4 regions of the Aceticella sp. 75b-Ac genome follow, and region 3 is predicted to be linked to each of the others. Evidence: riboswitches for the same ligand, from Rfam matches in the RefSeq annotation. Region 3 holds a riboswitch; each other region holds the start of a gene.

Region 1 (3,171 bases), 610 kb from region 3:
TCTTTTATCATATTAAGAAGTTCCGGCTTGAAATTCTGATATTCCTGTGCCGACATATTACTGTGAACCTTACCTCTTAATATTACCTGACAATTTTTATCTGAACTCGGTTTGAGTAATACAGGGTTCATAAGAACCATCGGTTTTAATCCTGCTGCCTCCGCCTGTGCCACCTGAGCTCTTCCCATCTCTAAACCTTCTTCTGTAATGAAGGAATTTAAAGCCATATTTTGAGATTTAAATGGTGCAACTGAATATCCGTCCTGTTTAAATATGCGGCATAGTGCTGTAACCAATAGACTTTTCCCAACAGATGATGCAGTACCCTGTACCATAATCTTTAGCGTCATTTTAACTTCCCCCTTGCTTCAAACTCAAAGCATTTATTAACAAATCTTTTTACGGCATCCGGATATGCATATAGATTTATATGGACATATGTCGCAAGACAATTTTTATAAACATATCCACAACTCCATTTGTCATTTTTATCAGGTTTATGAACTACATATGAAACATTCTGCAATTTTCCTTTTAATTCCGAATGATGAAATTCATGTCCTCTAACAATACTGCCTTTGTTAAACAATACATTATCCATTATAACCTCAGCTTCTACATATCCAAAATGCTTAAGTCCTTTTGTCATCATTATATCTGCATCATATATTCCCACCATTGGAAATACATTACCATCAAGGTCTTTTATACTGTTTGTAAGATACATTAAGCCTCCGCATTCAGCATATACCGGCATACCATCATCAATGGCATTTTTAATTGAATCCATCATATGAATATTTTGGCTTAACTCCTCTGCAAACATTTCTGGAAATCCTCCGCCAATATATATACCTGAAATCCCCTCCGGAAGATTTTTATCATGTATCGGACTAAATGGAATAAGCTTAGCACCATATTCTTCAAAAAGCTTAAGCCCGTCCATATAGTAAAAATTGAATGCTTCATCACATGCATACGCAATTTTTGTCGGACAGGGGGACAGGGACCTTGTCCTGTCGGACAAGACCCTGTCCCCCTGTCCGACCTCCTTAAGTATCATATCAATATCAATATATTCCTCTATATATTGATACAATCTTTCAAATTTCTCTTGGAGCCCTGTCATCTCATATGTAGGAACAAGCCCAAGATGTCTTGAAGGCAAATCAAGTACAACATCCCTTGGCAGATATCCAAACACTTTAATTCCAAGGTCACGTTCAATACATTCCCTTAAAAGTTCAAAATGCCTTTGTGCCCTGATTTTATTTATAATAACACCAATGATATTCACATCTCTATCATATTTCATATATCCAAGCACTATTGCTGATATGCTTGCAGCCATAGACGAACCATCAACTACAAGTATTACCGGTATTTTCAGGATTTTTGCAACATCTGCACTGCTTCCCTTCGATGTTGTACCCATTCCATCATACAAGCCCATTACTCCCTCAATAATAGAAATATCTGCTTCCTTGGAATCATGAGCAAAAAGAGATTTTAAATTTTTTTCACCAAGCATATACAAATCAAGGTTGCCGGAATAATTCCCAGTAACATATCTGTGATACGTGCTGTCTATATAATCCGGTCCTATCTTAAAAGGAGCTACCTTATATTTTTTTGAAAGATATCCCATAAGCCCAAGGCTTATTGTGGTTTTACCTGCTCCCGAATGTGTACCTGCAATCATAAAAGCTCTAAACAATCCCTTACTTGCTCCTTCCCTGTTAAAAAATTTTATCATTTTAAATTTGCAAAAATTAAGACCTACCTTCGGGGTAAGCCAATAGATATAACACATATCAATCCTTCCCTCCGAAGGTGAACTACAAACTTTAAGGCAGGTCTCCTGGCTTGCAAATCATCTTAAGCTCTACCTTCCCGGTTTCCCAGTGGTTATTTGAGCGTCATCATTGCTTACAGTAGCGGGGGCTGCGGCGGACTTTCACCGCCTTCCCTATTACCCTTTCGGACCTTAAAAGCTGCTTATAATAGATTACTTATATTGTACAACGATTTCCTACATGAGTCAATAATTAATTATTTAACATATATTTTTTATTAATAGCATGAATTAAGTTATCCTCAAAAATTATTATTTTAATATATACTCTAACTAATTGAAATAAATTGTTATTTATATTATAATGTGCATAAAATATATGTTTAGGAGGTGGTTTTTTTGGCAAATGAAATGGATATTCTTGAACTTCTATGCCAGAACAGCAGGTTGACTGATGAGCAAATAGCTACAATGACAGGTCTTGATGAAGAAACTGTAAAAAATACAATAAAAAATTTAGAAGAAGAAAATATTATTTTAAAATATTCCGCCATAATCAATTGGGAAAAAACAGATAAGGAAATTGTTCATGCCCTGATCGATGTCAGAATAACTCCACAGCAGGGGCATGGATTTAATGCAATAGCCGAAAGAATATGTCAGTACGATGAAGTCAAATCTGTCTCCTTGATATCCGGAGGTTATGACCTTTCTGTAGAAGTGGAAGGAAAAACAATGAAAGAGATTGCGCTTTTTGTTGCAGAAAGGCTTGCGCCAATTGATGGTGTCTTAAGCACAACAACTCATTTCATCTTAAAAAGATATAAACAAAACGGCGTATTCTTTACAGATGGACCTAAAGACAAAAGATTGGTGGTAACACCATGAATTCAGAAAAATATATCTCTGACATCATAAAAAAAATACCATCTTCCGGAATAAGAAGGTTCTTTGACCTTGTGACAAATTCAAAGGATATCATATCGCTTGGTGTAGGCGAACCTGATTTCACAACACCCTGGCTGATACGAAAAGAAGGTATAGATGCACTTGATAGAGGCAGTACCACATATACATCAAACCTTGGTTTGCCAGAATTGAGAATTGCTATTTCAACTTTTCTTAAAAGCCATTATAACTTGGATTATAACCCTGAAAAAGAAATAATGGTTACCGTAGGTGCCAGTGAAGCAATTGACCTTGCTGTAAGGTGTCTTTTAAATAATGATGATGAGGTTCTGATTCCAGAGCCAAGCTATGTTTCATATGCACCATGTGTAGCTTTAACAAGGGGAATACCTGTATTTGTTCCGACAGATGCCCGTAATAATTTTAAGCTTACTCCGGATGATTTGAAATCAAAAATTACAAAAAAA
Region 2 (3,171 bases), 540 kb from region 3:
ATAAGGTAATCTGCTTCAGGATAAAAGGTATACTGTCCATACCCATATTGAAATCCCCAAAGTGCAAAAAATAACCCCAAGAAACTGCCGATAATAATTATAATATCCCGGGGTCTTATTATGCTTCGTTTGTATACGGAACGTTTACCACTTCCATAAGCCCTTGCTTGCATAGATTCAGCAATCTCCATAGCACCATGCAGGGAGGATAAAAGCATAATATTATAGAGATAAGAATATTTTTTAGTTCTATTCCATAAACTTCCTTCATCAAAATCAACCCCACGTAATTCCTGTACCTCTTTAATTCTTTTCAAATCCCTGACCATCGTAGGAAACATTCTTGTTGATAGAGAAATCATTAAAATAGATTTTGCTGCAACGAAGGAAAAAAGATTTAAAACCTTGTCCGGATTTATCATCAGGTTATACAGACAAAATATGCTTATTACAACCAAAAGCCTTATGCTTGAAGCAACTCCAAAATACAAAGCCTCCATCGATATATCGAGTTTGCCAAGAAAGGGAAGGTTGGGACCATGCCAAATGATTGTATTGCCTGCTTTTATTACAATGGGGTTAATAATCATGATAATAAGCATTAAAAAAACACCGGCTTTTAAAAATCCCTTCCATGCCTCAAATCCATCCACATTGATAATTAATATGGCAAGTAAAATCAGCATTGATAACAGATAAAGGGGATTTTCATATATAAGGCTTAATATAAGAAGTACCGAAAGATATATTAAAACAGCAGCAGGATGAAAAGTTTGCAAAAAAAGTCCTTTTTCCTGATAAAATAACTTCTCAAACATTTTTGTATCCCCTTTACTATTTATGAAGCAGACTATCCCAGGAAGGAGGCGGCTGGTCCATACTTTTGCTGTACCACCATATAATTTTATCACCTGTTTTCACCGGATGTTTATCAGCCATATGATTTGGAACCTCACCATTTACTGAGTACATCCATCCACTCATACCGCTGTTGGCTTGACCTGCAATGGAATCAATGAAATCAGGCCATGTTGGCTTTCCGACATAAGGAAGACCTGTGGCATCAAGTGCACCAAGGGCAGTTGTACCCCATTTATTATTATCTTTTACAATAACCTGCTGTGGTTTAAAGAGAAACTCGCCATTTTTTCCGACAACAGCAATCCATACCCTGCAGCCATTTTCAGGGGTTACAGATGTTGCATTATTGCTGGAATTTGTACCATTGGTTGATGCATCAGCCTGTTGATTTGTGGTTGTGCCAGATTGATTTGCATTTGCAGCAGTCTGTGTTTTGTTATCGGCATTTGTTTCTGAAGGACTGGATGCAGGCTGAGAATTATTTTCTGAAGAAGACGCTTTCTGGTTATCATTCGTTTGATTTGCATTTGCTGAAGACTGACCCTGATTATTTTTAAGATTGTTATTTGTCTTGCTTTCTTCTGATTGCTTATATTGCTGTTGAGGATGAAAAACCTTGTTCATATAAAGTGCAGGTACAGCAACCGTTGCAATGATAATCAAAAATATTGCAAGATAAGTAAGTTTTTGTTTCATCAAATCACCCCAAGTTAAAATATTAATAAAGGCTTTATTCAAGCTCCTTCCCATGTTATTTTACAGGATGGATTTGAATAAAGCCGGCTATTGGTGGTAGTTAAAAACTTCCATACCACAAACAAAGACAATTTCCCCATCCTGCGTAAGGAACATTGTGATATCACAGGTTTCAGGTTTCCTGACTAAGGTTCATTGTTTCTCCACGCCTTCCCGGGTTTTACCAGTGGCATTATGTGGAGTCACTCCCCTTCACAGTGGCGCGACCGTGCCGGATTTACACCGGCTTCCCTTTTGCCTGCTGTAGTATTTACTTTAGTGATATATAAACATGTGCTTTGAATAGATTATATATAAAATTTCAGGGCATGTCAAGAATCTGTCACAGGAAAGATATTATCTTTAAATATACTAATGTTTTTCATGATTTCATTGACATAACATAATCATATATTATATAATAATAAAAATAGATAAAAGCAGCACAGTTCTTAGTTATCGAATATACAAAGTAAAGTTCACTAAATTACGTTATAAAAAATAAAGTATAAGCTATAACAAATATGCAAAAAATGTATGTAAAATTTAAGTAAACCTTTAATTAATTAAAAATTCCTTTATATCAAGAAAAGAAATGGCAGTTTTGTTTCTGTTGTAAACAGTCAAATTTAAAGAAGGAGGGTTTATTATGCAGCAGAAGGAAACAAATAAAGTGCTTACTGTATGTCCTTATTGTGGTTGTAGGTTTTATATTTTAACATTAATGTAAAAAGTTGAAATAGAAGAATTATATATACATTGTAAATAAAGAAGGGAAGATGATAAAATGGCTAACCGTTTTGTAATTGCTAATCCAAACTATTGTCTGGGTTGTTATACATGTATGGTTGCATGTGCTTTTGTGCATAAAGAAAATGGGTTGCAACCTTACCCGCGTCTTTACATTACGTATACGAGTGAAGGTACAATGCCTATACAGTGCCGTCACTGTGAAGATGCTCCATGTGCCAATGTATGTCCTGTAGGAGCGATTAAAAAGGAGGGGGATGCTATAATAATAGATGAGAAAGCCTGTATAGGATGTAAGACTTGCTTATTAGCCTGTCCATTTGGAGCTATTGACTTTTTACCTCAATATGACTCTGAACAGGAAACATTTCAGTGTGTAAAAGAAGGGAATAATAAAGAGGTAGAAACTATGGAACAGAAAATTGTTGCTGTAAAATGTGACCTGTGTTATTTCAGGGAAGAAGGTCCGGCTTGCGTACAGTTTTGTCCGACTAAGGCTTTGAAATTAGTTAAAGAAGAAGAAACAAGGAATGTAATTAAAAATAAAAGGGTTACTAATGTTGAAAGATTAGTTTCTGTTTATGAAGGAAAAGAATAGAAGCCTTTTTTCCATAGTAAGTATAATTTAAAGAAGGAGGGTTTATTATGCAGCAGAAGGAAACAAATAAAGTGCTTACTGTATGTCCTTATTGTGGCACCGGCTGTGGACTTTATATTAATGTAGAAAATGGAAGGATAGCAGGTATTGAAGGAGACGAACTTCATCCTATAAATAAAGGGGAATTGTGCATAAAGGGATATTATGGATACAAGTATGTCAATGAT
Region 3 (3,171 bases):
AACATTTAACTCCTCTCTTCATAAATTAAATTTTAAGTTTTTGATTAAATATCTTTATCTTCTGTTGATATGCTTTTATGGTTCCGGATAAGCCCATATGCCTTTCATGGGTATACCAAGCCATTTTTCAAAATACTCCTTTAAAACCTGATCGGGATTGACATCCTTAAAGCGGTCAGGATAAAACCATTTAGCAAGATAAACTGATTCAATAAAATTACCTAAATTTGAGATATTTATAAAGTACATATGATTATTCTTAACTGCATCTGTTTTATTCAAAACAGGATCTTTTTTAATATCATTTGCTAATTTCATAACAGCAGAATTATCATTTGTTGTATAACCTAATTTATCACAATACACAAATAAAATATGTTCCGGATTTTTTGCTATTAACCATTCTCCACTTACATTCAGCATACTTGAAGAAGATTTCAAATCGGCTGCTATGTTATTTACGCCTACAAATTTTAATACCTGAGCATAAGAAGAACCTGGCGGAAAGGTTGAATATTTTCCTTCTTTAAAACCACCCATTAAACTCAAACATGCTATTTTAGGTTTTTCTTTTTCATCTATATTTTTTAAACCATTTTCTATATTCGACAAAATTTCATTTCTCCAATTCAAAAATTCAATAGCTTTTCCTCCACGATTAAAAAGTAAAGCAGTTCTTTTTAAATCTTGCTCATATGTTTCTAAATAATAAAAGTCAATACCAATAACCTTTATTCCTAATGCTTCAATCTTTTTCCTTATATCTTCTGAAGGATATTTACCATATGTTAGAACTGCCTGAGGCTTAAGCTCTGCTATTTTTTCCAGATCAGGACTTATCCAAGAACCAACAGATACTTTATTATTAAGACCTAAATAAGGCTTCTTTTGAATCGTATCACTTACACCTACTATAAAATCGTCAGGTACCTGCAATATCCTCATTGCTTCAGCTATATTGGTATTTAATACAACTACTTTATTCAAACCGGATGCAGGTACTGTTACATCATTCCCCGTTGAATCTTTTATCTTAACATTCCAAGTCACTACTGCCTTAAATGCTGTATCATCCCACTTCACGTCTGCACCGAAGGCTTCTACAATAAATCTCAATGGAACGATTGTCCTGCCCGATAAAACGACAGGTGCAACATCAAGGGTTTTATTTTTGCCATTTACAACAGCTTCATTTTTGCCAATGGTTAATTTTATACTGACATCTTGACCTTGTATTGTAACAGTTTGTGCAGCATCATCCCAATTTACAACTGCACCGAGATTCTCAGAAAAGAGTCTTGCTGGCACCATTGTCCTGCCATTTTCTATAAATGGCGAAACATCCCCTGTATTTATCTTTATACCGTTTAGATAAACCTGTGTCTCCTGTGACTTGGCTGTATCTGCAAGTCCAAAAGCAGGAAACAATGACATTAACAAAACAAAAATCATTAGAAAGCAAATCTTCTTTTTCACTATTAACTCCTCCATAAATTTCATAATACGTTAACAAACTCCGGTTACAGCCTTTTACAGTCATAACCGGAGTTTTAAAACATAAATCTCCCTCATATACCGTTCCCTCCCCTCCGAAGGCCAGTTTAGCATTCAGGCAGGTCTCCTGGCTCTGATATCATCCTACTCCCATTCCTTCCCGGTTTCCCAGTGGAATTAATACGGTTTCGTCCTTCATTACAGTAGCAGGGGCTGCAGCGGATTTTCACCGCTTTCCCTATCAAGCTTTAAAAGCACCTGAAGCTCTTGTTATTTAATTTTGCCTTTAATTAATTTTAAACTATAAATTACAGTGTTGTCAAGTAGTTATCAATTTTGTACCATTAAATTTTTATTTTTAATACAGTATCCTTATATCACCAACTTTCTTTGTAAGTTTTATAGAATCAAAGTATTCAAGAATACCTACTGCATATTTCCGGCTTGTTTTTAATAAGTCTCTATATATTGCAAGCGTTATCTCTTTATTTTCTTTAAGATAATTTGTCAAAATATCTTTTGCCTTCAAGAAATTATTTTCAGTTAAAAATATTTCTTCATTTATTTTAATAAGTCTACCTTCATTTGTCAAATACTCAAATACAGCAGCAACCTTTTTATAATCCGGAAATTCTGTTGGTTTTGGCACATTATATCCTGCATTTTCATATACCTTCATAATTTCATTTTTAATGGTTTCTTGTTCAGGTGTTAGAACTATATTATAACCCCATAAGGAAACAAATTGTCCTTTGATTTTTATAATTTTTTCTTCTACCATTAATTCTACAATAAATTCGTTTAAATTACTTTTAAAATCTTTAAAAATCTTTGATTTAAATTCCTCTTTTGGCATGCCTTCTCTTAGAGGATTATTTTTATGGTACTGTGCTAAAATATTTTTTGCATTTTCACATACCTTATTAAAGGTTTCCTTATGATATAAATATATAATGCCGTTTTTATTAAGTTTGATAATTGATGGGTTACTATTTATAATTTTTTCAAGATTTGAAATCCCGGCTATTCTTTCAATTTCACTGAAAGCCACAGGTAAAATAGAATTTGAAATTTTCTTTTCTATTAAAAAATCCATACCAAATTTTTCAATTTTTTTCAATTCCTCTATAACATCATTTTTAAATCTTTTGTGTTTTAACGGGTTTGAAACAAGGATTATTCCACCACCTATTGTTATCATTGGTGAATATGTTCTTATTACAAAATAATCTCCATTTAAAACTGAAACATAATTTTCAAGCAAAATCTGCGCATACGCATTTTCTCCGGCTTTTAATTCACTTTTATCAAGAAGAATAATCCTTCCAATTGTTTCGGAAGCACCTGTATAAAACCTTATTCTGTCCCGATTTTCTATTATTTTAGAAGATTTTAATAGTGATAACCTAACATCGATTATATTTGATGGTTCAATTGCGCCGGGCGGTGCAATAACATCGCCTCGTTTTAATTTATCGGTATTAATATTTGCGAGATTTATAGCAGTTCTTTGCCCTGCATAGGCCTCCTTAACATCCTTATCATGTACCTGTAAATTTCTAACCCTGCTTTCAAGCATATCAGGATAAATCATAACCTTATCGCCGATTTTAATCATGCCTGAAACTAATGTACCCGTTACAACAGTTCCAAAACCTGCTACAGAAAAAATTCTAT
Region 4 (3,171 bases), 560 kb from region 3:
CTTGACATCCAGTCATTTTAATATCTACTTTGTTTGTACTTTCAAGGCATTCATGGGAAAGGCTTACATCAACATCCATAAGACCTTCTCTTTTTAGTATCTTTACAAGTTCATCATGGACATCTGGAGAGCCTGATGCCCTACAACCTGTTCCACCACATAAACGAACTGTTATTTTTTCTTTGCTTGATACTAAAGCATCTTTTAATTTTTTTCTCAGGTTTTCCAGATCCTGTACAGATTTGAACTTTTCCATAAACTACACCTCCAATAATTATTTAATTTTTTACTGTGCAGCAGCAACTGTTTCCATTTCGTTATATTTTTGTAATACTTCATTTACTTTTTCAGGGGTCATTTTACCATAGGTTTTTTCATTTACCATTATAGTTGGTGCTAAACCGCATGCACCGAGGCATCCAACGGTTTCTAAGGTGAATTTCAAATCCTCTGTTGTTTCACCAGGTTTTATTCCAAGTTGTTTTTCAAACTCGGCTAAAATCTTATTTGCTCCACTAACATGGCAGGCAGTTCCAAGACAAACCCTGATAACATATTTTCCTCTCGGTTTTAAATGGAACTGTGCATAAAAAGTTGCAACACCATAAATGGTACTAGCTGGAATTTGTATTTTTCTTGCAATGTAATAGATTACGTCTTCTGGTAGATAACCAAATTCTTTTTGAGTTTGCTGAAGAATCGAAATGAGGGAACCTTTTTCTCCTTCAAACTGCGATAAAAATTTGTCAACCTTTACAAACTTGGGGTCTTTACTTCCTTTGCAGCATTCACACATGAATTTTAAACCTCCTTCAAAGATTTTTTAAATTTTATAATTTGATGATGAAAATAAAGTAAATTAAAAAGTATAAAGAAACTATCGCTTTCCTGTATTTTAGTATGTTTTTTAAGTAATAAAAGGGATAAAAATTTTCTCCTTTTTATTAAGCCTGAAATTATATTTTTCTAATACAGATAAAAGCGAAATTCTTGTATATTTAAATTATACACAAATTAAAATTATAATGTCAAGCTATTACAAGGAAGAGATTAAAAGAAATATTACAAAAAATTTTTTAAATATTTTTGTTGACATAAAGAAAAAATGTGATAAAATAAAATCAAGAAATTAAATATGGAATTTAAATAAACTTAGGTAACAGGTGTTTAATTCATCAATTAAACTTAATAGAGAAGTCGGGTGAGATTCCCGCGCGGTCCCGCCGTTGTAATGAGGAGCTGCCTTATATTATGTCACTGGCGAAAGCTGGGAAGGCGTAAGGTGGCGATGAGTCTAAGCCAAAAGAACTGCCTGTTATTTATGTCTACAGTTGCTCTACGATGGATAGAGGCTGTTGCAGTTTCAAGCATATATTTATGTTAAATTATCATATTTTCACATAATATATACATAACTTGTCCCTGTAAAGCCTCTTAACAAAAGTTAAGGGGCTTTAAATATTATAAAAAAGGAGTGTTTAGCTTTGTTTAAAAAACAAAAAGTAGTATCAATTTTACCATTTTTATTAATACTTACACCATCAGTGGTTTATGCCATGCATATTATGGAAGGGTTTTTGCCGCTTAAATGGTGCATATTTTGGGATGTTTTGTCACTGCCTTTTGTCTTGTATGGATTGTTTTCTATTAATAAGCTTGTTAAGGCAAATCCAAAGATGAAGATGCTTTTAGCTTTTGCCGGTGCTTTTATCTTCGTTGTATCCGCACTAAAGATTCCTTCTGTAACAGGCAGCTGTTCTCATCCAACAGGGTGTGGTCTTGGAGCAATTTTATTCGGACCTACGGCTGTTGCTGTATTAGGATTGATTTGCCTTATTTTTCAGGCGCTTTTGCTTGCGCACGGGGGAATAACAACACTTGGTGCAAATACGTTTTCGATGGCAATTGTAGGACCATTCGTTTCATATTTAATATACAAGGGAACAAGAAAGGCAGGAGGGCCTCAGTGGTTGGCAGTTTTTTTGGCAGCTACCTTAGGAGATTTGATGACATATGTTACAACAGCTTTTCAGTTATCTTTTGCTTTCCCATCGCCAACAGGAGGATTTATGGCATCCTGGGCTAAATTCATGAGTATATATGCAGTTACACAGATACCTTTAGCTATAAGTGAAGGTATATTAACCGTCATAATTATAAATATGCTGACAGCTTACAACAGAGATGAACTTAAAGAACTATCCGTCATTTCAAAGGAGGATTAACATGGAAAACAAAAAGAAATTTTTCACAACAAATATTGCACTTGTTTTATTGGTGATATTTATTGCCGCTGTTCCTCTTTTTTTAGTTCAAAAGGGTGAATTTGCAGGTTCAGATGATAAAGGTACAGAGGAAATCCAAAAGATTGATAAAAATTATAAGCCTTGGTTTAAGCCTATATGGGAACCGCCGAGCGGAGAAGTTGAAAGTCTTCTTTTTGCAGTACAAGCGGGGATGGGAGCTGGATTTTTAGGGTATTTTCTTGGTCTTGCAAAAGGCAAGAAAAGTGTGAATGAAAAGGAAAAAGGGAAATGTTAATTGATAGTTTCGCTTATAAGAATAACTTAATAAATGTTCATCCAGGTGAAAAAATGGCTTTTGCCATTGCAACAATGATTTTGTGTTTCAAAGCCAATATTTATATAGATTTATTAATTATATTTTTAATGGCTTTTTTGGTAATAGCAGTAGCGGGGATACCAGCTAAGGTTTATCTAAAATTAATGTCTATCCCCCTTTCTTTTCTTTTTATAGCAATATTTACTATAATTATTAATATTGTTCAAAAAGGGACTCCTTGTGTAATGTGTATTAATATTTTTAATGTAAATCTTGGGATAACAGTGGAGGGCATAAAACTTGCATCAGTCCTGTTTTTCAGGTCTCTTTCAATAGTTTCCTGCCTTTATTTTATGTCATTAACGACTCCGATGATTGAAGTTATCTCAGTCTTAAAGAAGATAAAGGTACCAGCTCTTTTTATAGAGTTTATGTATCTTATTTATAGAATAATTTTTATTCTCATGGAAACAGCTGATGAAATATATACTTCACAAAATTCCAGAATGGGTTATTCTTCAGTTAAGACAGGCTATAAATCACTTGGAGCATTAATTACCTCCCTGTTTATAAAGTCTTTGAGAGATTCAGAGGATATGTTTGTAGCAC

Evidence for each region. A riboswitch is a leader RNA that binds a small molecule or an ion and turns the genes downstream of it on or off. The one in region 3 is predicted to bind cobalamin.
Region 1: linked by a shared signal. The riboswitch ahead of AC0LWJ_RS04395 (cobyrinic acid a,c-diamide synthase CobB) and the one ahead of AC0LWJ_RS01100 (stalk domain-containing protein) in region 3 are both predicted to bind cobalamin.
Region 2: linked by a shared signal. The riboswitch ahead of AC0LWJ_RS09165 (DUF4430 domain-containing protein) and the one ahead of AC0LWJ_RS01100 (stalk domain-containing protein) in region 3 are both predicted to bind cobalamin.
Region 4: linked by a shared signal. The riboswitch ahead of AC0LWJ_RS09010 (energy-coupling factor ABC transporter permease) and the one ahead of AC0LWJ_RS01100 (stalk domain-containing protein) in region 3 are both predicted to bind cobalamin.

Annotation. Positions count from the first base shown of each region.
Region 1 covers NZ_CM190971.1:821,107-824,277, forward strand. Annotated here, with positions in the region: gene AC0LWJ_RS04390 (cobyric acid synthase) at 1-350, opposite strand, end outside; gene AC0LWJ_RS04395 (cobyrinic acid a,c-diamide synthase CobB) at 347-1,717, opposite strand; cobalamin riboswitch at 1,835-2,005, opposite strand; gene AC0LWJ_RS04400 (Lrp/AsnC family transcriptional regulator) at 2,207-2,683, shown strand; gene AC0LWJ_RS04405 (pyridoxal phosphate-dependent aminotransferase) at 2,680-3,171, shown strand, end outside.
Region 2 covers NZ_CM190971.1:1,780,937-1,784,107, forward strand. Annotated here, with positions in the region: gene AC0LWJ_RS09160 (energy-coupling factor transporter transmembrane component T) at 1-818, opposite strand, end outside; gene AC0LWJ_RS09165 (DUF4430 domain-containing protein) at 835-1,611, opposite strand; cobalamin riboswitch at 1,715-1,901, opposite strand; gene AC0LWJ_RS09170 (4Fe-4S dicluster domain-containing protein) at 2,384-2,944, shown strand; partial or broken gene AC0LWJ_RS09175 (hypothetical protein) at 2,992-3,111, shown strand.
Region 3 covers NZ_CM190971.1:212,694-215,864, reverse strand. Annotated here, with positions in the region: gene AC0LWJ_RS01100 (stalk domain-containing protein) at 76-1,476, opposite strand; cobalamin riboswitch at 1,595-1,771, opposite strand; gene selB (selenocysteine-specific translation elongation factor) at 1,853-3,171, opposite strand, start outside.
Region 4 covers NZ_CM190971.1:1,757,366-1,760,536, forward strand. Annotated here, with positions in the region: gene AC0LWJ_RS09000 (NADH-ubiquinone oxidoreductase-F iron-sulfur binding region domain-containing protein) at 1-256, opposite strand, end outside; gene nuoE (NADH-quinone oxidoreductase subunit NuoE) at 287-796, opposite strand; cobalamin riboswitch at 1,145-1,330, shown strand; gene AC0LWJ_RS09010 (energy-coupling factor ABC transporter permease) at 1,557-2,225, shown strand; gene AC0LWJ_RS09015 (energy-coupling factor ABC transporter substrate-binding protein) at 2,227-2,541, shown strand; gene cbiQ (cobalt ECF transporter T component CbiQ) at 2,535-3,171, shown strand, end outside.